Regions from separate parts of the Streptomyces sp. NPDC047841 genome, predicted to be linked through region 1. Evidence: riboswitches for the same ligand, from Rfam matches in the RefSeq annotation. Region 1 holds a riboswitch; each other region holds the start of a gene.

Region 1 (7,303 bases):
CCCAGCCGGACGGCGGTTTCGCGCCGCGCCCGGAGTTCCGGCCGCTGACCCGTTTCGAGGGACAGGGACTGGACAAGGGTCATGTGGTGAACGACCTGCTGTTCCGGCGCGTCCCGCACAGCACCGCTGAGCTGGGCCGATAATCCGCTCCAGCCCCTCGTCCCGCCACCGTTAGGGTCGATGCCGTGGCCACCAGTCCTCCGTTTCCGACGTACCCCCCGCGCCCCGGCGACGGTGTGCTGCGCCACCCGCACTGGTGGCAGCGCCGGTGGGTGCGGTACGGGGCACTGAGTTCCCTGCTGGCCCTGTCCGGCCTGGTCATCCTCGCGCTCGTACGGCGGCAGACGGGCACGGAGGGCTTCCTCGTCGGCCTCGGACTGGCCGTACTGCCCGTGCCCTGGCTGATGGCCGCCTTCCGGTGGCTGGACCGGGTGGAGCCGGGCCCCTGGCGGAATCTGGTCTTCTCCTTCGCCTGGGGGGCCTGCGCGGCGGCGCTGATAGCCATCGTGGCCAACAGCTTCGCGACCAAGTGGATCGCCACCTCGACCGCGGACCCGGCCAGTGCCGACACGCTGGGCGCCACCGTGATAGCGCCGATCGTGGAGGAGTCCGCGAAGGCCGCCGCCGTCCTGCTGGTGTTCCTCTTCCGCCGGCGTGACTTCACCGGGATCGTGGACGGGGTGGTGATAGCGGGCGTCACCGCCACCGGGTTCGCGTTCACCGAGAACATCCTCTACCTCGGTACGGCCTTCGGGACCGACCAGCTCACCGGCGACCGCGGCATCGCCTCCGTCACCGCCGCCACCTTCTTCGTGCGCATCGTGATGTCCCCGTTCGCGCACCCCCTGTTCACCGTCCTCACCGGCATCGGCTTCGGCGTCGCCGCGCTGTCCGCCGAGCGGCAGCACGTGCGGCGGGTGCTGCTGCCGGTGGTGGGGCTGCTGCTCGCGATGAGCATGCACGCCTTCTGGAACGGCTCCTCCACCTTCGGCGAGTACGGCTTCTTCGCCGTCTACGGCGCCTTCATGGTGCCCGTGTTCGCGGTGGTGACCTGGCTGGCGGTCTGGACCCGGCAGCGGGAGCTGCGGACCGTGCGGGCGGAGCTGCCCACGTACGTGCTGGCCGGGTGGCTGGGCCCGGCCGAGCCGTTCGCGCTCGGGTCGATGCGGGCGCGCCGGATGGCCCGGGACTACGCCCGGCACCACCACGGGCGCCAGGCCGCGCGGGAGGTGGCCCGGTACGAGGCGTACGCGACCTCGCTGGCGTTCCTGCGGCACCGGGGGCGCGGGGGCAAGGCCGGCCCCGACTTCGTCGTCCGGGAGCGTGAGCTGCTGGACGAGCTGTGGAAGCGCAGGGACGTGGCCCGGCCCGCGCTGGAGTACGCGAGCAGGGCGTCGGTTCCCGCGCCGGTGTTCTGGGGGCCGGCGCCGTACGGGTATCCGGCGGTGCCGTACCCCGCGTACAACCCGTACCGGACGTAGTCCCGGGGGCTGACGGGGTTTCTTCGGCACCGCCGGGCCGCGCGGTGCCGGGATGATCCAGAGGAAAGACCGCAGCTAGGCGGACGCCTCCGTCAGCCGGGTCACCTCGGCCTCCGTCAGCTCCAGCTCCGCGACCCCCAGCAGCGCCGGGAGCTGTTCCACCGTCCTCGCCGAGGCGATCGGGGCCGTGACCGTGGGCTGGGCGGCGAGCCAGGCCAGGGCCACCGTGGCGACGGGGGCCCCGTGGGCCGCGGCGATCTCGTCCAGGGCCGCGAGGACCTTCTGGCCGCGCTCGGACTCCGCGTGCTTCCGGGCTCCTTCGGCGCGGGCGCTGTCGACGGTCGTACCGGGCCGGTACTTGCCGGTGAGAAAGCCCGAGGCGAGGGAGAAGTACGGGACGGCGGACAGGCCCTCGCGGGCGACGAGGTCCTGCAGCGGGCCCTCGTAGGTGTCCCGGGAGACCAGGTTGTAGTGCGGCTGGACGGCGACGTAGCGGGCGAGGCCCTCGCGGTCGGAGAAGTCCAGGGAGGCCCGCAGCCGCTCGGGGCTGATGTTGGACGCGGCGATGTGCCGGACCTTCCCGGCCCTCACCAGCTCGTCCAGCGCGCCGATGATCTCCTCGACCGGCACCTCGGGCTTGTCGAAGTGGGTGTAGTAGAGGTCGATGTGGTCGGTGCCCAGCCGGCGCAGGGAGGCGTCGGCGGCGGCCTTGATGTTGGCCGCGGACAGGCCCTGGTACTCCGGGTGCTGGCTGACCTTGGTGGCGATGACGACTTCGGAGCGGTTGCCGCGGGCCTTGACCCACTTGCCGATGATCGTCTCCGACTCGCCGCCCTGGTTGCCCTCGATCCAGGCGGAGTAGGAGTCGGCGGTGTCGATGAAGTTGCCGCCCGCGGCGGTGTAGGCGTCGAGGACGGCGAAGGAGGCTTGTTCGTCGGCGGTCCAGCCGAAGACGTTGCCACCGAGGGAGAGCGGGAAGACCTCGAAATCGGAAGAGCCGAGTTTACGAAGCGATGTCATACGTCAAGGCAACACCGGCGGCGGGTGATCGCATCCCGCCGCCGGCACGGAGTCCCCGTCAAGATCTCGCAAAGGTCCCTGCGCGGGACGGGACCGTCAGGGGTTGAGGCCCTTGCCGCGCAGCCACGCCATCGGGTCGATGCCGGTGGGCTGGCCGTCGGGGTGGACCTCCATGTGGACGTGCGGCCCGGTGACGTTGCCGGTGGCGCCGACGCGGCCGATGACCTCGCCGGTGGTGACCTTCTGGCCGACGGAGACGCTGATCGAGGACTGGTGGCAGAACCACAGCTCGGTGCCGTCGTCCAGGGTGAGGATGGTGCGGTAGCCGTAGGAGCCGGCCCAGCCCGCCTCGGTGATCGTGCCGCTGTGCACGGCCTTGATCAGGGTGCCGGTGGGGGCGGCGAAGTCGAGACCAGTGTGGTAGCCGGAGGACCACATCCCGCCGGCCTGGCCGAAGGTCGAGGTGATCGTGTACGAGGAGGTGGGCAGCGTGTATTGCTCGGCCAGCTTCGCCAGCCGCTCCTCCTCCGCCTTCTTCGCGGCGGCGGCCTCCGCCTTCTCCTTGGCCGCGGCGGCCTGGGCGGCGGCCTCCTTCTCGGCCTGGGCGGCGGCGTCGGCGCTCTGCTTCTCGGCGGCGGCGACCGCGGCGGCGGTGGCCCTGCTCTGGGCCTGGCCCTGCTGCTGCTCGGCCTGGGCCATGATCCGGTTGCGCAGTGCCTCGCCCGCGTCGGCGCTGTCCTCGCCGGCGGCCGTGGTCACACCGACGGTGCTCAGCGTGGCCGTGGCGGCCTCGGCCGGGTGGGAGTCGGCCGAGTGGTCGTGGAAGAGGGAGCCGACCGAGGGCAGGTCCGGCAGGGAGAGGGAGACCGGCGGCTTGCCGGTGTTGGCGCTGGCCATGCCGCCCGCGCCGACCGCGGCCATGACGCCGACGCCCAGGACGGTGGAGCTGCGCGCGAAGCCGCCGCGCTGCTTGGCGACGCGATGCCGGCCGCGCACCGGGGCGACGGACTCCTCGGTGGGGTTCCACTCCTCCCAGGGGCCCTCCTCGGCGCGGTAGGCGCCGTACCCGAAGGTCTCGGGCTCGCGCTGAGCCGGTATGTACGGGGCTTCTGGGGCAGGCCGGTTGGACGCCACGCGGGCGTACTCCTTTCCTTCCTTTCGCCTACCGGGTTAGCTGACGGGTTCGGAGCAGGAAGGTCTCCTACGCGCGTATACCGGTCGTGGACTCGACGAGTTCACGACGGCATTCGCGTGATTCACCCCAGGGTGGTGGTTCCCCGGCTCCCTCGCGGGATTCGGCGCGTGCGCACGGAGCCGCCTCTTGTGACGGCTGTGACGACCGCGCTGCGTTATCGAACGTTAATAGACCCGACAGTCACTTTCCAAGCCGTTCGGCTTGATCATTCACGTCTTTACCGGCGGAGCTATCGGCCACTACTCCGCCAAAACGGGCGAGTTGACCGAGCGTCCGGCCCGTTCAGCAGTCACTTTCGGTTTTGATGGTGACTCAGATGTTATGCGCACGGCGGTCGCCCGGTCACCTTCGGTGACGGTCCGGGCCGCCGCACGGCGAGCAGCGCCATGTCGTCGGCCATGCCGCCCCCGGAGTACCGGCGCGCCTCCTCGGCGAGCCGGCCGACCAGCGCGGCCGGGCCGGCGAAGGCGCGCCCGGCGAGCCGCCGTTCGGGGTCGTAGAACCGGCCGTGGGCGTCCCGGGCCTCGGACAGGCCGTCGGTGTGGAACAGCAGGGTCGCGCCGCTCGGGAAGGCGGTCTCGGTGGCCCTGTCCGGCCACATGCCGAGGTCGCCCATGCCGAGCGGCAGCGCGGGCTCGGCGGGCGCCAGGGTGCGCAGGGTGCCGTCGGCGTGCAGCAGCAGCGGCGGCGGATGGCCGCGGTTGACGATCCGTACGAGGCCGTCGCCGTGCGGGAGTTCGGCGAGGACCGCGGTGGTGAACCCCTCGAAGGCGTCGATCCCGTCGCGCCGGGTGCCCTCGCGGGCCAGCGCCCGCTCCAGCCGCCCGGCGACCGCCTCCAGCGTGGCCTCCTGCTCGGCCGCCTCCCGGAACGCGCCGATCACCACGGCCACCGCGGCGACCGCGCCCATGCCCTTGCCGCGCACGTCCCCGACGACCAGCCGGACGCCGTAGGGGCTGTCCTGCACGGCGTACAGGTCGCCGCCGATGAACGCGTCCTGCCGTGCCGCCTCGTAGCAGGCCGCGATCTCGTAGCCGCCGATCCGCTCGTCCGGTTCCGGCAGGACGGCCCGCTGGGCGGCCTCGGCGATCTCGCGGGCGGAGGCGAGCCGCCGGTCGCCCCGCCGGACCACCCGGTTGATGGCGACGGCCAGCAGGGCGACCGTCGCGACGGTGACCACGTCGGTGAGGGTGCCCACGGCGGGATGGGCCCCGGCGTGGGTGTGCACGGCGTAGGCGGCGGCGAGGGAGAGGAGACCGGTCAGGACGGTGGTGCGCAGCGAGGACAGGGGCGCGGCGACCAGCGGGGCCGCGGTGAAGAACGGGACGGCGGTGAAGTCGTCCGGGGCGAGCAGGCCGTACAGGACACCGCAGACGACGAGCAGGGCGGGCAGGGCGCGGGCCAGGGCGCGGGGGCTCGGGCGGCGGCGGGCGCGCGCCGGCACCGGTTCGTCACCGAGCCCCGGGTCGGGCACGGGGTCGCCGGGGAGCCGGCCGCCCGCCCTGGCGTACAGGCTGTCCTCCACCTTTCCAGGGCGCACCGCGTGTCTCCCGCTTGTCCGACGTACCTCCAGGTTTCCGGGCCCCGGGGCGGGCGGCGACCGGTGTGGGCCGAAAGGGGTGTGCGAGCGGTCCCGCGCATGGCGTACACTGGAGTCACAACGACGCGGGGTGGAGCAGCTCGGTAGCTCGCTGGGCTCATAACCCAGAGGTCGCAGGTTCAAATCCTGTCCCCGCTACTGAAGGCGCAGGGCCCGGAATCCCCAGGATTCCGGGCCCTGAGTCGTTCTCGGCCCACTGCGGCGCCCCGCGGGGGCGCGGGGAGCCGCGCGACCGGCCGCGACGCACCCGCGCCCGCCCGCCAGGCACCCCGGCGGGCGGGCGGGCGCTCACAGCAGATGGGCGTTCGGTGCCTTGGCCAGCTCCTCCAGCTCGGGCAGCACGACGACCCGCGCGCCCCGGGAGGCCAGGACCCCGCTTCCGTCGGCCGCCGCCACGAACGTGTCCGGCTCACGCCAGGCGGTGACCACCCTGCGCACCCCCGCCCGGAGGATCAGCTCGGCGCAGGGTGCCGGCCGGGACGCACGCCGGGCACAGGGCTCCAGGCTGCTGTACACGGTGGCACCGGCCAGCCGCGGGTCGTCCGCGCCGATCTTCGCGAGCGCCGCCTCCTCCGCGTGGACGACGGGATCGGCGCCCTCCCGCGAATGGCCGCGGGCCAGCTCCGTGCCGTCGGCGGCCACGACCACCGCACCGACGCTGAACGCCGTCTCCGACGGCGGACACAGCGCCGCCAGTTCACAGGCGGTCCGCAGCCAGTGGCGGTCGGCGGCGGTGGCGACCGGCCCGGTGCCGGGGGCCGTCGGCACGTACCGCACGAGCACGACGTCCCCTATCCGGCGGGTGTCGAGCAGGCGCAGCCGTCCGGGCTGGTAGGCCCCCGGCCCGAACAGGCGGGGCGCCGCGGGATCGCCGACGAACAGCGGGGCGAGGACCAGCTGGAGTTCGTCGGCGAGGCCCTGGTGCAGCAGCTGGGTGTGGACCGTGCCGCCGCCCTCCACCATCAGGCGGCCGACGCCGCGCACGTCGTGGAGGTGCTCCAGCAGGGCCCGCCAGTCCAGGTCGGGACCGAGCGGGACGACGTCGGCGCTGCGCCCGAGGCGGCGGGCGGCCCGCTCGGCGCCCCGGTCGGTGGTGTAGACGATCTTGTCGCCGCCGGTGTGCCAGAACCTGGCGTCCGGATCGAGGTCGCCGGTGGCCGTGACCGTGACCTTCAGCGGGTACTCCGGCTCACCCCGCGCCACCCGCTCCGCGCGCCGCTCGGCGGAGTTGACCAGCAGGCGGGGGTTGTCGGCGCGGATCGTCCCGGCGCCGACGAGGATCGCGTCGGCCGAGGCCCGTACCGCGTCGACCCGGTCGAAGTCGGCCGGGCTGGACAGCAGCAGGCGGTCGGGGCCGGTGTCGTCCAGGTAACCGTCGAGGGAGACGGCGGCGGACAGCAGCACGTACGGCAGGGGCATCGGCGCCCTCTCTTCCGGAGGCGGAGCTCACCCGTCCGGCGGACGAGCTGGTTCAAGTTTTAAACAAACTTACACTGGGGGCATGACGACCCGCTGGCTCACGCCCGACGAGCAGCGCGCCTGGCGCGCCTACATGGCCGCCTCCCGTCTCCTGGAGGACGCCATCGACCGGCAGCTCCAGCAGGAGGGCGGCATGCCGCACCTGTTCTACTCGGTGCTGGCCAACCTCTCCGACGCCCCCGACCGGCGGCTGCGCATGACCGATCTCGCCGAGACGCTGAAGATCACCCGCAGCCGGCTCACGTACGTGGTGACCCGGCTGGAGCGGGACGGCCTGGTGCGCCGGGAGAACTGCCGCTGGGACAAGCGCAGCTCGCTCGCCGTGCTGACGGACGAGGGGGTGGCCGTCCTGGAGCGTACGGCGCCCGGGCACGTCGAGACGGTCCGCAGCACCCTGTTCGACCGGCTGACCCCGGAGCAGGTGGGGCAGCTCGAGGAGATCTGCACGGGGATCGCGCGCGGGCTGCAGGGCGAGGACGACCGGTGCGGCGCCGAGGACGTCCCCTGGCGGCGCCGTTCGTCGTGCTC
Region 2 (7,303 bases), on a different contig from region 1:
GGGTCGAGGCCTGGCTGGTCACCCGGTACGCCGATGCCCGGCAGGCCCTGGCCGACCAGCGGCTCAGCAAGAACCCGGCGCATCACGACGAGCCCGCGCACGCCAAGGGCAAGACCGGTATCCCCGGCGAGCGCAAGGCCGAGCTGATGACGCATCTGCTGAACATCGACCCACCGGACCACACCCGGCTGCGCCGGCTGGTCAGCAAGGCCTTCACGCCCCGCCGGGTCGCCGAGTTCGCGCCCCGGGTGCAGGAGCTGACCGACCACCTCATCGACCAGTTCGCCCGGCGCGGCTCCGCCGACCTCATCCACGAGTTCGCCTTCCCGCTGCCCATCTACGCCATCTGCGACCTGCTCGGCGTCCCGCGCGAAGACCAGGACGACTTCCGGGACTGGGCGGGCATGATGATCCGGCACGGCGGAGGCCCCCGGGGAGGCGTCGCCCGGTCGGTGAAGAAGATGCGCGGCTACCTCGCCGAGCTCATCCACAAGAAGCGCGAGGCACTGCCCGCCGAGCCCGCGCCCGGCGAGGACCTGATCTCGGGCCTGATCCGCGCCTCCGACCACGGCGAGCACCTCACCGAGAACGAGGCCGCCGCCATGGCCTTCATCCTCCTGTTCGCCGGCTTCGAGACCACCGTCAACCTCATCGGCAACGGGACCTACGCCCTGCTCACACACCCCGCGCAGCGCCGGAGGCTGGAGGAGTCCCTGGCACGCCGGGAGACGGACCTGCTGGCGACCGGCGTGGAGGAACTGCTGCGCTACGACGGCCCGGTGGAGCTGGCCACCTGGCGGTTCGCCACCGAGCCGCTCACCATCGGCGGACAGCGGATCGCGCCGGGCGACCCGGTGCTCGTGGTCCTCGCCGCCGCCGACCGGGACCCGGAGCGGTTCGCCGACCCGGACGTGCTGGACCTCGCCCGCCGCGACAACCAGCACCTCGGCTACGGCCACGGCATCCACTACTGCCTCGGCGCGCCGCTCGCCCGGCTGGAGGGCCAGACCGCGCTCGCCACCCTGCTCACCCGGCTGCCCGATCTGCGGCTGGCCGCGGACCCGGCCGAACTGCGCTGGCGCGGCGGACTCATCATGCGCGGCCTGCGCACCCTGCCGGTGGAGTTCACACCCGGCGGCGCCTGAACAGCGCGCGCCTGCCGGACACACCGTCCGACCTGGTACGGCAGGACCCCGCACAGGCTTCTGCAAGGGAACATGACAGACGTTCACCTCTGTGATCTTCACGTGATCTGTGCGGCATGAACTTGTGACAAGTGATCGTCTGCCGATACGTTCACCCATCAGCGCGGCGACCGGCTCCGTCCGCCGCGCCGGTCCTGCTGTCGCTCGAAAGGCTTCTGCATGCTCTCCGGGAACGGCCGACACCGTCGCCCCCGCCAGGCCCCGGCTCTCCTCGTCGCGGCCGGAGTGACCGGCTCCGCCATCGCCATCCCGCTGCTCGGCGCGGCGAGCGCCAACGCGGCCGACGGCACCACGTGGGACAAGGTGGCCGAGTGCGAGAGCGGCGGCTCGTGGAGCGCGGACACCGGCAACGGGTACTACGGCGGCCTGCAGATCTCGCAGGAGGACTGGAACGCCTACGGCGGCGGCCAGTACGCGGCCAGCCCCGACCAGGCGAGCCGCAACCAGCAGATCGCCGTCGCCGAGAAGATCCTCGCCGACAAGGGCACCACGCCCTGGGCCACCTGCGCCCTGCTGTCCGGTCTCACCGAGGGCTCGGGTTCGACGCACGTCGACACGGGCGTCGGCGGTTCAGGCGGTTCGGGCAGCGCGGGCGGTTCGGGCAGTACGGGCGGTTCGGGTAAAACGTCCGGATCGGGGGGCAACTCCGGTACATCCGGTTCCTCCGGCAGCTCCGGCTCGTCCGGTCTGCCGGATTCGTCGCCCTCCGCGGACGCGGACTCCGACGCCAACTCCGGCTCCGGGGCCGGGTCCTCCTCGGGCGAGGCCACCACCACTCCGAGCGCCAAGCCGGACAAGGGCGCCGGTACGGCCACCGGTTCGACAGGTACCGACACCCCCAAGTCCGACAAGTCCACCACTCCGGACGCCGGAAGCCCGCAGGGAACCGGCAGCGTGCCCACCGCCACCCCGGACACCGGGGTCGGGAACGACCCGCAGCAGGCCGCCGGTTCCTGGAGCCTGGTCGACACCGGGTCCCTCGGCGGCGGACGCCACCGGGGCCCGAGCGCGGACGAGGGCAGCGGGGGCGAAAGCGTGACAAACGGTCAGAACGCCGCGTCTTCCGGCCGGCACGCCTCCCATGACACGGACACGTACACGGTCCGTCAGGGCGACACGCTGGCCTCCATCGCCGACTCCCTTGACGTCGACGGCGGATGGCGCGCGCTGTACGCCGGCAACAAGAAGGCCATCGGGACCGACCCGAATCACATCAGTGCCGGTCAGACCCTGGAAGTCGGGGGCGAAACGGGCGCGAAGTAGGGGGAGTTGGCGTCCCGCTTAGCGCCCTAATGTCCGGTTTGGCGAAAGTGTGGGATGAGTCTCAGAAGCCCTGATCGTCTTTGATATTCCGCGGATCGCGTGTCTACGGTCGTGATCGCTCGTCACCACGAGCCCCGGCAGCCGCAACGCCGAATCCTGCCAGCGGTTGCCCGGGAACAGTCGTCGCGTCAAGCGCCGTAGGCAGGAGCGGGGGACCCAAGGTAGGTGCCGGGCCCGGCAGTTGATGCCGGAACCGGCTCGGGGTGAAGCCGCACCCGCGTGAGCGGAGTGCGGCCGGGCAACTCAACCGGCCCGAACCCGACAGCTCACCTCGCAGGCGTCGGTGAGGGGATCGATCCATGCTGTTTTCCAGCAAGGGCAAGCACCGTCGTCCGTCCAAGGCCGTCCGCGCCGTCGCGCTCGCCGGTGTCACCGGTGCCGCCGTCGCCGCTCCGCTGATGGCGGCCGGCAACGCCTCCGCCGCCACCGCCTCCCAGTGGGACACGGTCGCCCAGTGCGAGTCCGGTGGCAACTGGTCCATCAACACCGGCAACGGCTACTACGGCGGTCTGCAGTTCTCCGCCTCCACCTGGGCCGCGTACGGCGGCACGCAGTACGCCGGCACCGCCGACAAGGCGAGCAAGGCGCAGCAGATATCCGTCGCCGAGAAGGTCCTCGCCGCTCAGGGCAAGGGCGCCTGGCCGGTCTGCGGCACGGGCCTGTCCGGCACTCCGTACAACGGCTCCGCGCCGAGCACCTCCACCCCGAGCACCTCCAACGGCTCCAGCACCTCCACCGGCTCCAGCACCTCCACCGGCTCGGGCAGCTCCACGGGCTCGGGCAGCTCCACCGCCACCCGCTCCACCGGCGAGCAGGCCGCCTCCCGCTCCGCCGAGCGTCCGGCCGCGAGCGCGAGCAAGGGCCAGGGCAAGACCGTCACCACCCCGACCGGCAAGAAGGTCAAGAAGGGCGACGGCGAGTACAAGGTCGTCACCGGTGACACCCTCAGCTCCATCGCCGGCAAGCGCCACGTGCAGGGCGGCTGGCAGAAGCTGTTCGAGCTGAACAAGGACATCGTCGAGGACGCCAACCTGATCTACCCCGGTCAGCAGCTGCACCTGAAGTAAGACCCGCCCGGCGGCCCGCGCCCGCGCGCGGGCCCGCTGAAGGCCCCCAGCGGGCCGTACCCCCGTCCCCACGGGCTCCCCGCCCGGTGCGTGTTCCCCCGTACGCACCAGGGCGGGGCTTTTTGCGTCCACCGGCCCGGAACCCTTTGTTTCGGCGAGAAACAAAAGGTACCGTCGGCGTGTCCACGGGACGGTCGGTCGGTGGCCGACGCCCCCGGGACGGTTAGGCTCTAGTCGCAAGGCACAGCCGTAAGGCACACCGCCCCGCACTTCCAGCGTCACATCCAAGAAGGAGATGCTCGTGCCGTCCATCGACGTCGTCGTAGCCCGGGAAATCCTGGACTCCCGAGGCAACCCCACGGTCGAGGTCGAGGTCGGCCTCGACGACGGCAGCACGGGTCGTGCCGCCGTCCCGTCCGGCGCCTCGACCGGCGCCTTCGAGGCCATCGAGCTCCGCGACGGCGACCCGAACCGCTACCAGGGCAAGGGCGTCGAGAAGGCCGTCCTCGCCGTGATCGAGCAGATCGGCCCCGAGCTGGTCGGCTACGACGCCACCGAGCAGCGCCTGATCGACCAGGCCATGTTCGACCTGGACGCCACCGACAACAAGGGCTCCCTCGGCGCCAACGCCATCCTCGGCGTCTCGCTCGCCGTCGCGCACGCCGCCTCCGAGGCCAGCGACCTCCCCCTCTTCCGCTACCTGGGCGGCCCGAACGCGCACCTGCTGCCGGTGCCGATGATGAACATCCTGAACGGCGGCTCGCACGCCGACTCCAACGTGGACATCCAGGAGTTCATGATCGCCCCGATCGGCGCGGAGTCCTTCTCCGAGGCCCTGCGCTGGGGCACCGAGGTCTACCACACCCTGAAGAAGGTCCTGAAGAGCAAGGGCCTGTCCACCGGCCTCGGCGACGAGGGCGGCTTCGCCCCGAACCTCGGCTCCAACCGTGAGGCCCTCGACCTCATCCTGGAGGCCATCAAGGAGGCCGGCTACATCGCCGGCCAGCAGATCGCCCTCGCGCTCGACGTGGCCGCCTCCGAGTTCTACAAGGACGGCAAGTACCTCTTCGAGGGCAAGGAGCGCTCCGCCGCCGAGATGACGGAGTACTACGAGGAGCTCGTGGCGGCCTACCCGCTCGTCTCCATCGAGGACCCGCTGTTCGAGGACGACTGGGCCGGCTGGAAGGTCATCACCGACAAGCTCGGCGACAAGGTCCAGCTGGTCGGCGACGACCTGTTCGTCACCAACCCCGAGCGCCTCGCCCGCGGCATCGAGGAGGGCGCCGCCAACGCCCTGCTGGTCAAGGTCAACCAGATCGGCTCGCTGACCGAGACCCTGGACGCCGTCGAGCTGGCCCAGCGCAACGGCTTCAAGTGCATGATGTCGCACCGCTCCGGCGAGACCGAGGACGTCACCATCGCCGACCTGGCCGTCGCCACCAACTGCGGCCAGATCAAGACCGGCGCCCCGGCCCGCTCCGAGCGCGTCGCCAAGTACAACCAGCTGCTGCGCATCGAGGAGATCCTCGACGACGCGGCGGTGTACGCGGGCCGCAGCGCGTTCCCGCGTTTCCGCGGCGGGATCTCCAAGGGCTGACCCATCCTGGCGTAGGGCTCAGCCAGTCGTACGTACGTCCCCGTGCTCGGTCCCGTACCGTGTCCGGGGACGTACGCGCGTGTGAAAGGGGAGGCGGAGAGCCAGATGGCCGTGAGGGACCGGGACCGTTTCTCCACCGCGACCAGGCTGCGGCTGCTCGGCGAGCAGACCGCGGCCCGGGTCTACCGTTCCCAGACCAAGCGGCAGGCCCGCCGCTCCCGGCTCACCGGCCGCGCGGCCCTGCTCGCGCTCGTGCTGTGCACGATGATCGTCGCCCTCGCCTACCCGATGCGGCAGTACGTCTCCCAGCGCGAGCAGATCGCCGACCTGGAGCGGCAGCGGCAGCAGGCCCGTGAACGCGTCGAGCAGCTGCGCGACCTGAAGGCGCGCTGGCAGGACGACGCCTACGCCGAGCAGCAGATCCGCCGCCGGCTGCACTACGTGATGCCCGGCGAGACCGGGTACGTGGTGGTCGACCCGGGCGCCGCCAGGCAGTCCCGCGCGGACCTCGGGGCCGCCCGCCGGCCCTGGTACACGAACGTCTGGGAAGGCGTCGACAAGGCCGACGCCTCCGACCAGTGACCGGCTCGCCCGGTCCGGCAACCGACACCAACCCACCCTGAAAGCAGTCATGGAAACCCCTCCGCCGCCCACTCCGCGCACCGAGCCCACCGACGCGGACGTAGAGGCCTTCAAGCAGCAGCTGGGCCGCCCGCCGCGCGGCCTCAGGGCCATCGCGCACCGCTGCCCGTGCGGTCAGCCGGACGTCGTGGAGACGGCGCCGCGCCTGCCCGACGGCACGCCCTTCCCGACGCTGTACTACCTGACGTGCCCGAAGGCGTCCTCCGCCATCGGCACGCTGGAGGCGAACGGCGTGATGAAGGAGATGACCGAGCGGCTGGGCCGCGACCCCGAGCTGGCCGCCGCGTACCGCGCCGCGCACGAGGACTACGTCCGCCGCCGGGACGAGATCGAGGTCCTCCAGGGCTTCCCGAGCGCGGGCGGCATGCCGGACCGGGTGAAGTGCCTGCACGTGCTCGTCGCCCACTCGCTGGCCGCCGGCCCGGGCGTGAACCCGCTCGGCGACGAGGCCCTGGCGATGCTGCCGGAGTGGTGGCGCAAGGGGGCCTGCGTGACGCTGCCCGGCGTGCCGGCCGGCGAGGGCCGGCAGACGGAGAACACGGAGGACGGCTCGGGGTACTTCGCCGTCCGGCCCATCGAGGAGGACGGCCAGTGACCCGTGTCGCCGCCATCGACTGCGGTACCAACTCCATCCGTCTGCTGGTCGCGGACGCCGACCCGGCGACGGGCGAACTGACCGACCTGGACCGCCGGATGACGATCGTGCGGCTCGGCCAGGGCGTCGACCGCACCGGCCGGCTCGCGCCCGAGGCGCTGGAGCGCACGTTCGCCGCCTGCCGTGAGTACGCGGAGGTCATCAAGGAGCACGGCGCCGAGCGCCTGCGCTTCGTCGCGACCTCCGCCTCCCGCGACGCCGAGAACCGCGAGGAGTTCGTGCGCGGGGTGCTGGACATCCTCGGGGTCGAACCGGAGGTCATCACCGGTGACCAGGAGGCCGAGTTCTCCTTCACGGGTGCCACGAAGGAGCTCACCGGCTGTGCCGGCCTCGCCCGGCCCTACCTGGTCGTGGACATCGGCGGCGGCTCCACCGAGTTCGTCGTCGGCGACGACCACGTGCGCGCCGCCCGCTCGGTGGACGTCGGCTGCGTGCGGATGACCGAGCGGCACCTGGTGCACGGCGGCGAGGTGAGCGACCCGCCCACCGAGGACGAGATCGCCGCCATACGGGCCGACATCGAGGCCGCCCTGGACCTCGCCGAGCAGTCGGTCCCGCTGCGCGAGGCGCACACCCTGGTGGGCCTGGCCGGGTCCGTCACCACGGTGTCCGCCATCGCCCAGGAGCTGCCCGCGTACGACTCCGCGCGCATCCACCACTCCCGGGTCTCCCGGGACCGGGTGCGCGAGATCACCGAACGGCTGCTGCGCTCCACGCACGCCGAGCGCGCCGCGATCCCGTCCCTGCACCCGGGCCGGGTCGACGTCATCGGCGCGGGCGCCCTCGTCCTGCTCGCGCTGATGGAGCGGATCGG
Region 3 (7,303 bases), on a different contig from region 1:
CGCGGTGGACAGGTCGTAGGCCGCGGTGACGGCGGGCGGCGCGGGCGCGAACACGCGGTCGCGGACGGTGTGGAAGACGGCCGCCGCGCCCAGGACGAGCGCGGTGAGGCAGCACAGCAGGACGGTGGCGACGAGGCACTGCCACACCCACAGCGCGACCACGGGTTCCCGCTCGGGCCAGGCGGCATGGGTCAGCGCGCGCGGCGCCGGTACGGCGGCCGTCAGGGCGACGACGCTCAGCAGGAGCAGGCAGACAGTCATGCCGGGGCTCCGGTTCCTGGTCGGAGAGTGGGCGGGTGACGGTGGTGCCGGGCACGCGTCACGCGACGGCGGCTCGCGCGTGATGCGTGTCCCCGTCAGTATGACGAAGACGGGCGGCCGGAGTCAGGTGCCGACACCGATCCGCCGTCGACCGGCCCGGGTCCACGCCCCCCGGCCGCCCCGGAAGCGACCCGGCCCGCCCGGCGCGTTACCCGGCCCGCCCGGCACCCCTGCGCAGGGTCAGGCCGGCACCACGCGCCCGCTGACCTCGCCGAGCCCCACCCGGCTGCCGTCCGGGCCCGGGGCCCATGCCGACAGGGTGACCACGTCGCCGTCCTCCAGGAAGGCCCGCTTGCCGTCGGGGAGTTCGAGGGGGTCGCGGCCGTTCCAGGTCAGTTCCAGCAGGGAGCCGCGCTGGCGTTCGGTGGGGCCGCTCACCGTCCCGGAGCCGTACAGGTCGCCGGTGCGCAGCGAGGCGCCGTTCACGGTCATGTGGGCGAGTTGCTGGGCGGCGGTCCAGTACATGGTGGAGAAGGGCGGTTCGGAGACCACGTGGCCGTTGACGGCGACCGAGATGCGCAGGTCGTAACCGCCGGGCTCGGTGCCGGGCGCCGAGTCGTCCAGGTAGGGCAGCAGCGGGTGCGTACGCTCGGGAGGCGCCACGCGCGCGTGCTCCAGCGCCTCCAGCGGTGTGATCCACGCCGACACCGAGGTCGCGAAGGACTTGCCGAGGAACGGGCCGAGGGGGACGTACTCCCAGGCCTGGATGTCGCGCGCGGACCAGTCGTTCAGCAGGCACAGCCCGAAGACGTGCTCCCGGAAGTCGCCGAGCGCGACCGGGGCGCCGAGCCGCGACGGCACGCCCACGACGAAGCCGACCTCGGCCTCGATGTCCAGCCGGATCGAGGGGCCGAAGACGGGCGCGGGGTCGGCCGGGCCCTTGCGCTGCCCGCACGGGCGTACGACGTCCGTGCCGGAGACGACGACGGTGCCGGAGCGGCCGTGGTAACCGATCGGCAGGTGCTTCCAGTTGGGGGTGAGGGAGTCCTCGGCGTCGGGGCGGAAGATCCGGCCGACGTTGCGGGCGTGGTTCTCCGAGGCGTAGAAGTCGACGTAGTCCGCGACCTCGAAGGGCAGGTGCAGGCTCACCTCGGACAGGGGGTGGAACAGCGGCTCGACGGTCGCGCGGTGCGCCGGGTCGGTGACCCAGGACGCGACGGAGCGCCGTACGTCCGACCAGGTGGCGCGGCCGGCGGCCAGCAGCGGGTTGAGGGTGGGCCGGGCGAGCAGCGGCTGGTGGGGCGAGCCGAGCGCGGCGGCCGCGGCGCCCGCGTCGAGGACGTGGTTCCCGAGCCGGACGCCGATCCTCCGCTCCGTGCTGCCGGAGGGCGAGAACACGCCGTAGGGGAGGTTGTGCGGACCGAAGGGGTCGCCCTCGGGGACGTCGAAGGGGGGCATGGGGTGCTGCCTCACTCTCATCCGGGCCATGCATGGCACTGCGTTCCATGTGGTCGGGCCACACGTTACGGCCGAGGCGCGTGTCTTGGGCAGTGCCTCACCCGGGGCTCGGCAGGTCTGGGCCGAGCGGTGCCCATCGCGCCAACAGCGGTGAGCGGTTGGGCGGGAGCGGCACGTAAGTGCGGGGAACGACAGATGAGTCGGCGGGGCGTGCTGTCCGTATTCTCTGATCATGGCACCCACCCCGGCATATGCACTGATCGCCACCGACCTGGACGGGACGCTGCTGCGCGGCGACGACACCGTCTCGGACCGGTCCCTCGCCGCGCTCGCGCGGGTGGCGCGGGCCGGTGCCCGCCACCTGGTGGTGACGGGCCGCCCGGCCCCGCGGGTGCGGTCGCTGCTCGCGGACCTCGGCGGTGCCGGGCTCGCGGTGTGCGGACAGGGGGCCCAGGTCTACGACGCCGCGACCGACCGTCTGCTGTGGTCCGTCCGGCTGGACCGGGAGCTGGCCGAGACGGCGCTCGGCAAGATCGAGGCGGAGGTGGGGGAGGTCTACGCGGCGGTCGACCAGGACGGCGTGGACGGGCTCACGCTCATCGAGCCCGGCTACCGGATGCCCCACCCGACACTGCCCGCGGTGCGGGTCGGCCGGCGGGACGACCTGTGGTGCGCGCCCATCAGCAAGGTGCTGCTGCGGCACGCCACCCTGTCCGACGACGAGCTGGCGGCCGTGGCCCGCGCGGCGGTGGGCTCGCTCGCGACGGTCACGATGTCGGGGCCGGGCACGGTGGAGCTCCAGCCGTGCGGGGTGACGAAGGCGACCGGGCTGGCGCTGGCCGCGGAACGGCTCGGGATCGCCGCCGAACGGGCCCTCGCGTTCGGCGACATGCCCAACGACATCCCGATGTTCGACTGGGCCGGGCGCGGTGTCGCCATGGCCGGCGCGCACCCGGAACTGAAGGCGGTGGCCGACGAGGTCACCTCGTCGAACGAGGACGACGGCGTCGCCGTCGTCCTCGAACGACTCTTCCCGACCGGCTGACCGGCTGACCGGGACACCGGCAGCGCCCGGTCAGGCGGCCGGCCGGTGCCCGGTCAGGCCGCCGGTGCCCGTCAGTACGCGCCGAACACGTTGTCGATGGACCCGTACCGCGCGGCCGCGTAGTTGCAGGCGGCGGTGATGTTGGCGACCGGGTCGTAGATGTCGAAGGACGTCCCGGCCACGTGGTACGCGTTGAACGTGGGGTCGATGACCTGGAGCAGGCCCTTGGACGGGATGCCCTTGGCGGCGTTGGAGTCCCAGAGGTTGATGGCCTTCGGGTTGCCCGAGGACTCGCGGATGATGTTGCGGTGGATGCCGTTGTACGTGCCCGGGATGTGCTTCTCGGCCATGATCGCCAGTGACTCGCGGATCCAGCCGTCGAGGTTGTTCGGGTAGCCGGCCGGGGTGGTGGCCGGCGTGGTGGTGGTGCGGGGGGCCGCGGAGGCGTCGGCCGCGCCGATGAGCGGCAGGGCGAGGACGGCGGCACCGGTGCCGACGGCGGTGAGCGCGCGGACCAGGCGGCTGTTCCGGGTACGGCGGGGCTGGGCGACAGCAGACATGGGGGCGTTCCTCTCCGGCGCCTGCGAGGTGAGCTGTCGGGTTCGGGCGGGGAGATGCCCGGCCGTGCCCCTGACGGAGGCATGGCTTCACCCCTAGCCGTCCCGGCGCGGCGTGTGCCGTTCCGGACCGGCGGCTTACCTGGGTCCCCCGCTCCTGCCGTACGAATGAGTTCGTCGATGGGTATGCGGGCGGCGGCAGGATTCGGCGTCCGCCCGACGGCCCGGAACGTATGCGAGAGCACATGTCGGGAACAAGGGCCGGATTCATACAACGTGCGATTTGACCTTGATCGATGCCGTATGAGGTGCTTGATCCTTTGCGGTTGCCAATCCTCAACTCGCCGACACGGCAAGGGGTTGCGAGAACCGGGCCGGGCGGCCGGGCCGGCCGGGCGCGTGACCCAACTCACGAAATGGCAAACAGTTTTAAATCGGATATGAGGGATTAGGGGGATTTGCACCGGAAGTCGGGGTGGTGGCGGAACCTGGCATATGGGGGGCGTCGTTGCCGAGGCGAGGGCACAGTGTCCGGATTACTCTTATATGGATAAAAATCCGCTCACACTGTGTGATCAAAACCATGCCGGTCATGATCCGGTATCGCCCAGGCTGGACCGGTGGGCGCTATCGGTGATCGAAACAGGACCGGATACGCTGACTTGAGTGATGGCAGCGACCTATCGACAAACCGTGTAACCGCCAGCAGACACCAGCAGACAGGAGACCCCTCGTGACCGTCGTCGGGCCGTTCGGGCTGAGCGTGCGGGACCAGGCTCTGGAAGCCGATGTCCAGGCCGGATTGGCGGCTGTCGAGGAAGGCTTGCTCGAAGCCACCAAGAGCGAGGTCCCGTTCATCACGGAGGCAGCGCAGCACCTGGTGCGGGCGGGCGGGAAGCGGTTCCGGCCACTGCTCGTGATGCTCGCGGCCCAGTTCGGCGACCCCTACGCCCCGGGCGTGGTGCCCTCGGCCGTGGTCGTGGAGCTGACCCACCTGGCCACGCTGTACCACGACGACGTCATGGACGAGGCGGCCGTACGGCGTGGCGTGGACAGCGCCAACACCCGCTGGGGCAACTCCGTCGCGGTCCTCACCGGCGACTTCCTCTTCGCCCGCGCGTCCCAGATCCTCGCCGACCTCGGTCCCGAGGCGGTCCGGGTGCAGGCCCTCGCCTTCGAACGGCTCGTCACCGGCCAGATCCTGGAGACCGCGGGTCCCTCGGACGGCCGAGACCCGGTCGAGCACTATCTGGACGTGCTCGCCGGCAAGACGGGCTCCCTGGTGGCGGTGTCGTGCCGGTTCGGCGCGATGATGTCCGGCGCGGACGAGACGGTCGTCGACGTCCTCACCCAGTACGGGGAACGCCTCGGCGTCGCCTTCCAGCTCGCGGACGACGTCCTGGACATCGCCTCCGACTCCCACGAGTCCGGCAAGACCCCGGGCACCGACCTGCGGGAGGGCATCCCGACCCTGCCGGTGCTCCGGCTGCGCGAGCGGGCCGCCCGGCTGGGCCTGGCCGAGGACGTCGCGCTGTGCGCGCTGCTGGACTCCGACCTCAGCGACGACGCCCGGCACGCCGAGGCGCTGGCCGCGCTGCGCGCGCACCCCGCGCTGGAGCAGGCCCGCCGGGACACCGTGCGGTACGCGGAGGAGGCGCGGGCCGCGCTCGCCCCGCTGCGCGAGTGCGATGCCAAGGCGGCGCTGATCGAGCTGTGCGACGCGGTCGTGCACCGCGCCGGCTGACCGGGCCGGTCACCCGTACGGGCCCCGGCGTCCGGCGCGACCCCTACGGGTCGGGCGGAGGAACCACCGCCGGATGTCATACCGCAGGTGTAGACGGAGTTGGCTCCGTGGTCTGACGCTTGTGCACAGCCGATTTGGTCAGATGGACATCACGGAAATCACCACTCCTCACCGTTTCGGGTGAGAATGGCGGCTCAGGGTGGACCAGCGGACCAGGGTGAGGACAGCCGCCGCCGACGACGGAGGTAAGGCACACATGGCACCGTACGAATCCGACGACGCAGTGGGCGCCGCGCGGGACGAGCACCCGCGCTCGGGCCGGCGCAAGGCCGCCCGGTACGCCGTGCCGGTCGCGGTGGTGGGGGTGGCGGCGGCCACGATCGGGCTGGTCCCGGCGCTCGCCGACTCCGGTGACCCCGACCTGCCGAGGATCAGCGCCCAGCAGCTCATCGAGAAGATCGCCAAGTCGGACGTGCAGCAGCTGTCCGGCACGGTGAAGGTCAGCACCGACCTCGGCCTGCCCGATTTGGGCGGCCTCCAGAACGGCCTGATGTCCGGCTCGGGCCGGGGCGGCTCCGGCGACGGCTCCTCCGCCGACCCGAAGGCCAAGCTCACCGAGCTGGTCTCCGGCACGCACACCCTGCGCGTCGCCGCCGACGGCCCCGACCGGCAGAAGCTGTCGCTGCTGGAGAGCGGCGCCGAGTACAGCCTCATCCACGACGGCAAGGACGTCTGGGGCTACGACAGCAAGAGCAACGAGGTCTACCACGCCACCGGGGCCGCCTCCGGCAAGGACCGCGGCACCGAGCCGCCGGCCACGCCCAAGGACTTCGCCGACCAGGCCCTGAAGTCGGTGGACGACACCACGTCCGTCACCGTCGACGGCACCGCCCACGTCGCCGGGCGCGACGCCTACAAGCTGCTGATCCGGCCCAGGCAGTCCGGCACCACGGTCGGTGCGATCAGCATCGCCGTGGACGCGAAGACCGGGATGCCGCTGAAGTTCACGCTGACCCCGAGGAGCGGCGGCGCCGCCGTGCTCGACGCGGGCTTCACCCAGGTCTCCTTCGCCCGGCCCGCCGCCTCCACGTTCGACTTCACGCCGCCCAAGGGCGCGAAGGTCACCGAGGGGAAGGACGCCGGCGGCGCCCGGGAGCACGCTCCGGAGCACGGTGAGGGCTTCGCCGGGGGCCTGGAGGGCAAGGACGGGCTGAAGGTGCTGGGCAAGGGCTGGACGTCCGTCGCCACCTTCGACACCGGCGCCAAGGGCGGCGTGCCGACCGGCTCCCAGGGCGGTGAACTCGGCGGCTTCCTCGGCTCGCTGGGCGACCCGGTCTCCGGGAAGTTCGGCAAGGGCACGGTCTTCTCCACCCGCCTGGTCAACGCCCTGATCACCGACGACGGCAAGGTCTACGCCGGCACGGTGACCAAGGAGGCCCTGGTGAAGGCGGCCGACGCCGGGAAGTGACCTTCCCGGCACACCGCACCCGATGAGACGAACCGGACGAACCGAGGGGAGCCGATGGACGAACCGTCCGCCACGCAGCCGGAGCCGGGCGACCCGACGGCGAGTGTGATCGCCACGCGCGGCCTCACCAAGCGCTACCGCGGCGGACAGCTCGCCGTGGACGGTCTGGACCTGACCGTCCCGGCGGGCAGCGTCTTCGGCTTCCTCGGCCCGAACGGCTCCGGCAAGACCACCACGATCCGCATGCTGATGGGCCTGATCGAACCGACGGCGGGCACCGCCCGGGTGCTCGGCCGGCCCATGCCGCGGGCGGCCCGTACGGTCCTCCCGCAGGTCGGCGCCCTCATCGAGGGCCCCGCCCTGTACGGCTTCCTCTCCGGCCGGGACAACCTGCTGCGCTACGACGCCGCCGACCCGACCGCCGACCCGCGCACCCGGCGCGCCCGCGTCGCCGCGGCGCTGGACCGGGTCGGTCTCGCGGCCGCCGCCGGCAAGAAGGCGAAGGCGTACTCGCTCGGCATGAAACAGCGCCTGGGACTGGCCGCCGCGCTGCTCCAGCCGCGCAGACTGCTCGTCCTGGACGAGCCCACCAACGGCCTCGACCCGCAGGGCATGCGCGAGATCCGCACGCTGATCAGGGAGCTGGCCGCCGACGGCACGACCGTCTTCCTCTCCTCCCACCTCCTCGACGAGATCGAGCAGGTGTGCACCCACGCGGCGGTCATGACACAGGGCCGGCTCGTCACCCAGGGCGCGGTCGCCGACCTGGC
Region 4 (7,303 bases), on a different contig from region 1:
GGAAGGCTTTGTTCACGGCGTGCAGGCGGCCGGGGTAGCCGGCGTCGCGGAGGTTGCCGAGGACGCCGCGGCCCACCCCGCCGGGGGCGCGGCCGACGCCGACGACGGCGACGGAGCCGGGCGCGAGGAGCCGCCGTACGGAACGGGCCTCGGCGCGCTGCTCCCGCGCGCGCTGCACGGCGAGGGAGCGGTCGGTGGGTTCGAGGTCGAACTCCAGGCGGACGACGCCGTCCTCGAAGCTGCGCTTCTGGGTGTAGCCCGCGTCCGTGAACACCTTGATCATCTTGGTGTTGGCGGGCAGCACCTCGGCGGCGAAGCGACGGATGCCCCGCTCGCGCGCGACGGCCCCGATGTGCTCCAGCAGGGCGGAGGCGACCCCGCGGCCCTGGTGGGCGTCCTGCACCAGGAAGGCGACCTCGGCCTCGTCGGCGGGCGCGGACGCGGGCATGCCGTCGGTGCCGATGCGGTCATAGCGTACGGTGGCGATGAACTCGCCGCCGATGGTGGCCGCGAGTCCCACCCGGTCCACAAAGTCGTGGTGCGTGAAGCGGTGGACGTCCTTGGCGGAGAGCCGCGGGTACGGCGCGAAGAAGCGGTAGTACTTCGACTCGTCCGAGACCTGCTCGTAGAAACTGACCAGGCGGTCGGCGTCATCAACGGTGATGGGCCTGATGCGTGCGGTGCCACCGTCGCGCAGCACCACGTCCGCCTCCCAGTGGGCGGGGTACTGGTGCCGGTCCTGCCGGTCCGCCGAGGTCTGCATGGGCCCCAGAGTACGGCTCGCGTCCGACAACGGCGCGAGGCAGTCTGTGGAGGACGGGACGCCGGACCGAGGCCGCGGTCCGGTGCCACACCGGAGGGGACGGACGTCCGCTCCGGACACGCTTCACGGTATGGGAAACTGGTCTAGACAACCTGAACACCGAAGGGCAGCAACACATGGCTGAGCGCCGCGTCAACGTCGGCTGGGCCGAGGGCCTCCACGCCCGCCCCGCCTCCATCTTCGTCCGAGCCGCCACGGCCACAGGCGTCCCGGTGACGATCGCCAAGGCCGGGGGCAACCCCGTCAACGCGGCCTCCATGCTGGCCGTCCTGGGCCTGGGTGCCCAGGGTGGCGAGGAGATCGTCCTCGCCTCCGACGCCGAGGGCGCCGACGCCGCCCTGGACCGTCTGGCCAAGCTGGTCTCCGAGGGCCTGGAAGAGCTGCCCGAGACCGTCTGAGCGGGCACCGCACAGAACGCCGGAGCCGCGTTCGCCTTCCGGGGCGGCGCGGCTTCGCCGTATGCGGACGCACGCGACCCGATGCGCCGTCGGTTTACCCCCCGCCGCGCCGGCCGGCGCCTTCCGGGAATTTCTCGCACGACGAATTCGGGCAGCAGGAATTACCCGGCCCAAAAATAGCTCTCCTTTGTATACGGTGCGCTTGTTAATGCCGCGGGCCCGACATGTTTACGGCAGGTTGCGAAGTCCTCACGCGCTCCACGGCGAAAGAGAACCGCAGCCGGTGCGCGCCCGTCGCGCGCTCGGCGTGCAGCGTCGTGAGCGCCCGCGCGCGCTCGGCGTCGCCGCGGGCCACCGCGTCCACGATGGCAGCGTGCTCCGTCCAGGACTCGACCGGGCTGACCGGCGCCTCCACCGTGTACATCCACGCGATCTTGTGCCGCAGCTGGGTGAGCACCGAGGTCAGCGAGGCGCTGCCGGAGGCCTGGGCGAGCGTCTCGTGGAACCAGCCGCCCAGCGAGCGCAGGTCCTCGTTGCCGCCCCTGCGGGCCCGCTCCTGGCCCAGCCGGACCAGACCGCGCAGCACCTTCAGATGGGCCTCCGTGCGCCGCTGGGCTGCCCGGGCGGCGCCCAGCGGCTCCAGCAGCGTCCGCATCTCCAGCAGGTCGGCGGCCTCCTGCTCGGTCGGCTCGGCCACGCACGCGCCCGCGTGCCGGCGCGTCACCACGAAGCCCTCGGCCTCCAGGGTGCGCAGGGCCTCGCGCACGGGGACGCGCGAGACGCCGTAGCGGCGGGCCAGGACTTCCTCGGTGAGGCGGCTGCCGCGCTCGTGGACCCCCGCGACGATGTCGTCCCGGATGGCCGTGCACACCGAGTGCGCCGGAATACGCATGACCGACCTCCGCCTTCATCCCGGTGAAACGTCGACGATGGACGTGTGTTCCGCGACTCTATTCCAATGAGCCGGAATTTCCGACGGCGGACCCTAATTCATGGCTATTTTTTGGACAGCGGTCCGGCGGACACCGGGAAAAACAGCGAAAGCCCCGGCTCGGTGAGCCGGGGCCTCGGACAGCCGTGCGGTCGGTGTCAGACGTTCACGCCGTGCTTGCGGAGGTAGGCGACGGGGTCCACGTCCGAGCCGTACTCGGGGGTCGTGCGCGCCTCGAAGTGCAGGTGCGGGCCGGTGACGTGGCCCGTGGCCCCGGACAGGCCGATCTGCTGGCCCGGGACGACCTTCTGGCCCACCACGACGCCGATGGACGACAGGTGGCCGTACTGGGTGTACATGCCGTCGGCCATGCGGATCACGACCTGGTTGCCGTACGCGCCGCCCCAGCCCGCGGAGACGACCGTGCCGGAGCCCACCGCGTGGACGGCCGTGCCGCCGGCCGCGTGGAAGTCGATCCCGGTGTGCGCTCCGGAGCTCCACAGGGAGCTGCTCGCCTGGTAGGCGGTGGAGACGTAGGAGTGCGCGATCGGGGCGACGAAGGTGTTCAGCCGCTTGCGCTCGGCCTCACGGGCGGCCCGGACCTTCTCGGCGCGGATCTTCTGCGCCCGCTCGGCCGCCGCCTTCACCGCGGCCTCCTCGGCCGCCTTCTGCTCGGCGGCCTGCTGCTGCGCGGCGGCCTGCGCGTCGATCTCGTCGGCGACGCCCTCGGACACGGCGACGACCGGGGTGAGGCCGGTCTGTTCCGCGGTGTTCCCTGCGGCGAGCGCCGGGGAGGCGGCGAGGGTGCCGATCACACCGGTGGTGGTGAGGGCCGCGACGCCGGCCGCCTGGGCGGTGGTCCGCTTGACCCGGCCGGGCTTGCGGTGCTTCCCGGTGGCGCACATGAACGCCATGAAGTGGCTGGTCCTTTCCTTCCCTCTCGCCTACCGGGTTAGCTGACGGGTTCGGAGCAGGAAGGTCTCCTACGGGCCCCCTCGCACACGCGCGGACGCCCGATTCACCCCAGGGACGGTGGGTCCCCGGCTCCCCTGGCTCGCGCCGTACGGGGACTCGGCGATGACTGTCCGGTGCCGCGGGTGCGGCGCACTGCCTGACGAACAGCCCGGACGAAGCTACGCAAGCACGCTGTCAGTCCTCAAACGCATCCCGCCTTTTGTAGCGCATCCCACAGGGCAGACAGGCAACCTCCGCCCCAAAACGGGCATCTGAGCAAGGGAGTGGAACAACGTGGGGCCCTGACGACCCGTAGGTCACCAGGGCCCCACGCGCGCGTGCCGTCGTCCGGCCGCCGCGGTGCCGTCTACTCGGCCGCCACCACGGTCACTTCACCGATGCCCAGCGCCTCCACCGGCGCCTTGATCTGCGACGCGTCACCGACGAGGACGGTCACCAGGCGGTCCACCGGGAAGGCGTTCACGACGGCCGCGGTGGCCTCCACCGTGCCCGTGGCCGCCAACTGCTGGTACAGCGTCGCCTGGAAGTCGTCGGGCAGGTGCTGCTCGACCTGGTCGGCCAGCGTGCTCGCGACGGCCGCCGCGGTCTCGTACTTCAGCGGCGCCACACCGACCAGGTTCTGCACGGCGACGTCCCGCTCGGCGTCGGTCAGGCCGTCCGCCGCGACCGTGCGCAGCACCTTCCACAGGTCGTCCAGCGCCGGGCCGGTGTTGGGGGTGTCCACGGAGCCGCTGATGGCGAGCATCGCCGCGCCCGTGCCGTCCGGCGCGGACCGCATGACCTGCCCGAAGGCGCGCACGCCGTAGGTGTAGCCCTTCTCCTCGCGCAGGACGCGGTCCAGGCGGGAGGTGAGGGTGCCGCCGAGGCAGTACGTGCCGAGCACCTGGGCGGGCCACACCCGGTCGTGCCGGTCGGGCCCGATCCGGCCGATGAGCAGCTGGGTCTGGACCGCGCCGGGCCGGTCCACGATGATCACGCGCCCGGTGTCGTCGGCCGTCACCGGCGGCACCGGCCGGGGCTCGCCCGGGGTACCGGTCCACGCGCCCAGGGTGTCGTCGAGCAGCGCGTCCAGGTCGGCGCCGGTCAGGTCGCCGACGACGACCACGGTGGCCGTGGCGGGGCGCACATGGCGGTCGTAGAAGGCGCGTACGGCCGCCTCGTCGATCTTCTCGACCGTCTCCTCGGTGCCCTGGCGCGGACGGGACATGCGCGAGGTCGCCGGGAACAGCTCCTTGGAGAGTTCCTTGGCGGCCCGGCGGGAGGGGTTGGCCAGCTCGTGCGGGATCTCGTCCAGGCGGTTGCGGACCAGCCGCTCGACCTCGCTCGCGGCGAAGGCGGGCGCGCGCAGGGCGTCGGCGAGCAGGCCGAGGCCCTTGGCCAGGCGGGAGGCCGGCACCTCCAGGCTCAGCCGGACGCCGGGGTGGTCGGCGTGCGCGTCGAGGGTGGCGCCCGCACGCTCCAGCTCGGCGGCGAACTCCTCGGCGGAGTGCTTGTCGGTGCCCTCGGAGAAGGCCCGCGCCATGATCGTGGCGACGCCGTCCAGGCCGGCCGGCTCGGCGTCCAGGGGCGCGTCCAGCAGCACCTCGACGGCGACGACCTGCTGGCCCGGGCGGTGGCAGCGCAGCACGGTCAGGCCGTTGTCCAGCGTGCCGCGCTCGGGCGCCGGGAACGCCCACGGCTTGGCCTCGCCGGGCCGCGGCTGGGGGTGGAAGTCCATGGTGGCGAGCTCGGTCACTTGGCCGTCTCCTCGTTCTCGGTCTCGTCGCGGCCCGCCTCTACGGTCGCTTCCTGCTCCGGGTCCTCGGGGACCCCGGCGTCCGGGGCGTCCTGCGGGGACTTCGGCTCGTAGACGAGGACCGCGCGGTTGTCGGGCCGCAGGCGGGCCTCGGCGACCTCCTGGACCTCCTGCGGGGTCACCTCCAGGACGCGCTGGACGGCGGTCAGGGCCAGCTGCGGGTCGCCGAACAGGACCGCGTACCGGCACAGTTCGTCGGCGCGGCCGGCGACCGTCCCGAGCCGGTCCAGCCACTCGCGCTCCAGCTGGGCCTGGGCGCGCTCCATCTCCTCGGGCGTGGGGCCCTCCGCGGCGAAACGGGCCAGCTCCTCGTCGATGGCGGTCTCGATGACCGGCACCTCGACGTCACCGGAGGTCTTCACGTCCAGCCAGCCCATGGAGGGGGCACCGGCCAGGCGCAGCAGGCCGAAGCCGGCCGCGACGGCCGTGCGGTCCCGGCGCACCAGCCGGTTGTACAGGCGGGAGGACTCGCCGCCGCCCAGGATGGTCAGGGCGACGTCGACCGCGTCGCACGCGCGCGTGCCGTCGTGCGGGAGCCGGTAGGCGGCCATCAGGGCGCGCGCCGGGACCTCCTCCACCACGACCTCGCGCTTCTGCTCGCCGATGACGTCCGGCAGGGAGCCGTCGCGGGGGGCGGGCTTGCCGTCGTGGGACGGGATCGAGCCGAAGTACTTCTCGATCCAGGCGAGGGTCTGCTGGGGGTCGATATCGCCGACCACGGAGAGCACCGCGTTGTTCGGCGCGTAGTAGGTGCGGAAGAACCGGCGGGCGTCCTCCAGGGTGGCCGCGTCCAGGTCCGCCATCGAGCCGATCGGCGTGTGGTGGTACGGGTGGCCCTCCGGGTAGGAGAGCGCGGTCAACTTCTCGAAGGCGGTGCCGTACGGGACGTTGTCGTAGCGCTGGCGGCGCTCGTTCTTGACGACGTCCCGCTGGTTCTCCATGGACTCGTCGTCCAGGGCGGCCAGCAGCGAGCCCATGCGGTCGGCCTCCAGCCAGAGCGCCAGCTCCAGCTGGTGGGCCGGCATGGTCTCGAAGTAGTTGGTCCGCTCGAAGCTGGTGGTGCCGTTCAGCGAGCCGCCGGCGCCCTGCACCAGCTCGAAGTGGCCGTTGCCCTTGACCTGCGCCGAGCCCTGGAACATCAGGTGCTCGAAAAGGTGAGCCAGGCCGGTACGCCCCTTGACTTCGTGGCGGGAGCCGACGTCGTACCAGAGGCAGACCGCCGCCACCGGGGTCAGGTGGTCCTCGGAGAGCACCACGCGCAGACCGTTGGCCAGGCGGTGCTCGGTCGCTGTCAGGCCCCCGGAGCCTGCCTCGGCTGTGGTCGTGTGACCCATGGGCATGTACGTCCCTTCGCGAGCGGAGGCGGTTGATGGAAACCGCGGTTTTCCTGCCGTTCCTGCCACTGTATGCAAAGCGTGCGGGGCCTCGGCGAAGTTCCCGCGGGGCGTACGCCCACAGCGGATCCCGGGACCCGCCCGGGACCCGGTCCCGGCTCCCGGCGCAGCCCGCTGAACCGGGTCGTGGCACGGGTTGTCACTGCCTCGGTCCACAATGGTCGGCGTCAGTTCCGTCCATCCTTTCAGCAAGGAGCCGGCAGCGATGGCCCGCCGCAGCACGAAGACCCCGCCGCCCGACGATTCGTTCGAGGAGAGGATCCTCGACATCGACGTCGTGGACGAGATGCGTGGCTCCTACCTGGAGTACGCGTACTCGGTCATCTACTCGCGCGCCCTGCCGGACGCCCGTGACGGCCTGAAGCCGGTGCACCGCCGGATCGTGTACCAGATGAACGAGATGGGCCTGCGCCCCGAGCGCGGCTACGTGAAGTGCGCCCGTGTCGTCGGCGAGGTCATGGGCAAGCTGCACCCGCACGGCGACGCGTCGATCTACGACGCCCTGGTGCGCATGGCGCAGCCGTTCTCCATGCGCGTGCCGCTGGTCGACGGCCACGGCAACTTCGGCTCGCTGGGCAACGACGACCCGCCGGCCGCCATGCGGTACACCGAGTGCCGGATGGCCGAGGCGACGAGCCTGATGACCGAGTCGATCGACGAGGACACGGTCGACTTCGCGCCGAACTACGACGGCCAGGAGCAGGAGCCGGTGGCGCTGCCCGCCGCCTTCCCGAACCTGCTGGTCAACGGCTCCTCGGGCATCGCGGTCGGCATGGCGACGAACATGCCGCCGCACAACCTGCGCGAGGTGATCGCCGCCGCCCGCCACCTGATCCGCAACCCCAACGCGGACCTGGACGCGCTGATGAAGCACGTCCCGGGCCCGGACCTGCCCACCGGCGGCCGGATCGTCGGCCTGGACGGCATCCGGGACGCGTACGCGACCGGCCGTGGCACCTTCAAGATGCGCGCGACGGTCTCGGTCGA

The links. Region 1 has a riboswitch for cyclic di-AMP ahead of AB0947_RS25290 (M23 family metallopeptidase). Riboswitches for the same ligand answer to the same signal wherever they lie in the genome.
Region 2: another riboswitch for cyclic di-AMP. It lies ahead of AB0947_RS09155 (transglycosylase family protein); the one in region 1 lies ahead of AB0947_RS25290 (M23 family metallopeptidase).
Region 3: another riboswitch for cyclic di-AMP. It lies ahead of AB0947_RS02930 (transglycosylase SLT domain-containing protein); the one in region 1 lies ahead of AB0947_RS25290 (M23 family metallopeptidase).
Region 4: another riboswitch for cyclic di-AMP. It lies ahead of AB0947_RS02015 (M23 family metallopeptidase); the one in region 1 lies ahead of AB0947_RS25290 (M23 family metallopeptidase).

Annotation. Positions count from the first base shown of each region.
Region 1 is NZ_JBEYRP010000015.1:19,067-26,369, forward strand. It holds gene trmB (tRNA (guanosine(46)-N7)-methyltransferase TrmB) at 1-143, shown strand, start outside; gene AB0947_RS25280 (PrsW family intramembrane metalloprotease) at 186-1,481, shown strand; gene AB0947_RS25285 (aldo/keto reductase) at 1,557-2,501, opposite strand; gene AB0947_RS25290 (M23 family metallopeptidase) at 2,598-3,635, opposite strand; cyclic di-AMP (ydaO/yuaA leader) riboswitch at 3,647-3,812, opposite strand; gene AB0947_RS25295 (PP2C family protein-serine/threonine phosphatase) at 4,016-5,236, opposite strand; tRNA gene AB0947_RS25300 (tRNA-Met) at 5,361-5,434, shown strand; gene AB0947_RS25305 (dihydrofolate reductase family protein) at 5,585-6,715, opposite strand; gene AB0947_RS25310 (MarR family transcriptional regulator) at 6,798-7,303, shown strand, end outside.
Region 2 is NZ_JBEYRP010000005.1:83,333-90,635, reverse strand. It holds gene AB0947_RS09165 (cytochrome P450) at 1-1,145, shown strand, start outside; gene AB0947_RS09160 (transglycosylase family protein) at 1,365-2,468, shown strand; cyclic di-AMP (ydaO/yuaA leader) riboswitch at 2,652-2,823, shown strand; gene AB0947_RS09155 (transglycosylase family protein) at 2,828-3,595, shown strand; gene eno (phosphopyruvate hydratase) at 3,891-5,192, shown strand; gene AB0947_RS09145 (septum formation initiator family protein) at 5,298-5,774, shown strand; gene AB0947_RS09140 (DUF501 domain-containing protein) at 5,824-6,429, shown strand; gene AB0947_RS09135 (Ppx/GppA phosphatase family protein) at 6,426-7,303, shown strand, end outside.
Region 3 is NZ_JBEYRP010000002.1:82,957-90,259, forward strand. It holds gene AB0947_RS02915 (M56 family metallopeptidase) at 1-261, opposite strand, end outside; gene fahA (fumarylacetoacetase) at 502-1,719, opposite strand; gene AB0947_RS02925 (HAD family hydrolase) at 1,952-2,764, shown strand; gene AB0947_RS02930 (transglycosylase SLT domain-containing protein) at 2,836-3,324, opposite strand; cyclic di-AMP (ydaO/yuaA leader) riboswitch at 3,330-3,511, opposite strand; gene AB0947_RS02935 (polyprenyl synthetase family protein) at 4,055-5,065, shown strand; gene AB0947_RS02940 (DUF2092 domain-containing protein) at 5,322-6,533, shown strand; gene AB0947_RS02945 (ABC transporter ATP-binding protein) at 6,588-7,303, shown strand, end outside.
Region 4 is NZ_JBEYRP010000001.1:486,000-493,302, forward strand. It holds gene AB0947_RS02000 (GNAT family N-acetyltransferase) at 1-763, opposite strand, end outside; gene AB0947_RS02005 (HPr family phosphocarrier protein) at 940-1,221, shown strand; gene AB0947_RS02010 (GntR family transcriptional regulator) at 1,427-2,113, opposite strand; gene AB0947_RS02015 (M23 family metallopeptidase) at 2,311-3,066, opposite strand; cyclic di-AMP (ydaO/yuaA leader) riboswitch at 3,079-3,239, opposite strand; gene AB0947_RS02020 (pitrilysin family protein) at 3,474-4,862, opposite strand; gene AB0947_RS02025 (pitrilysin family protein) at 4,859-6,262, opposite strand; gene AB0947_RS02030 (DNA topoisomerase IV subunit A) at 6,522-7,303, shown strand, end outside.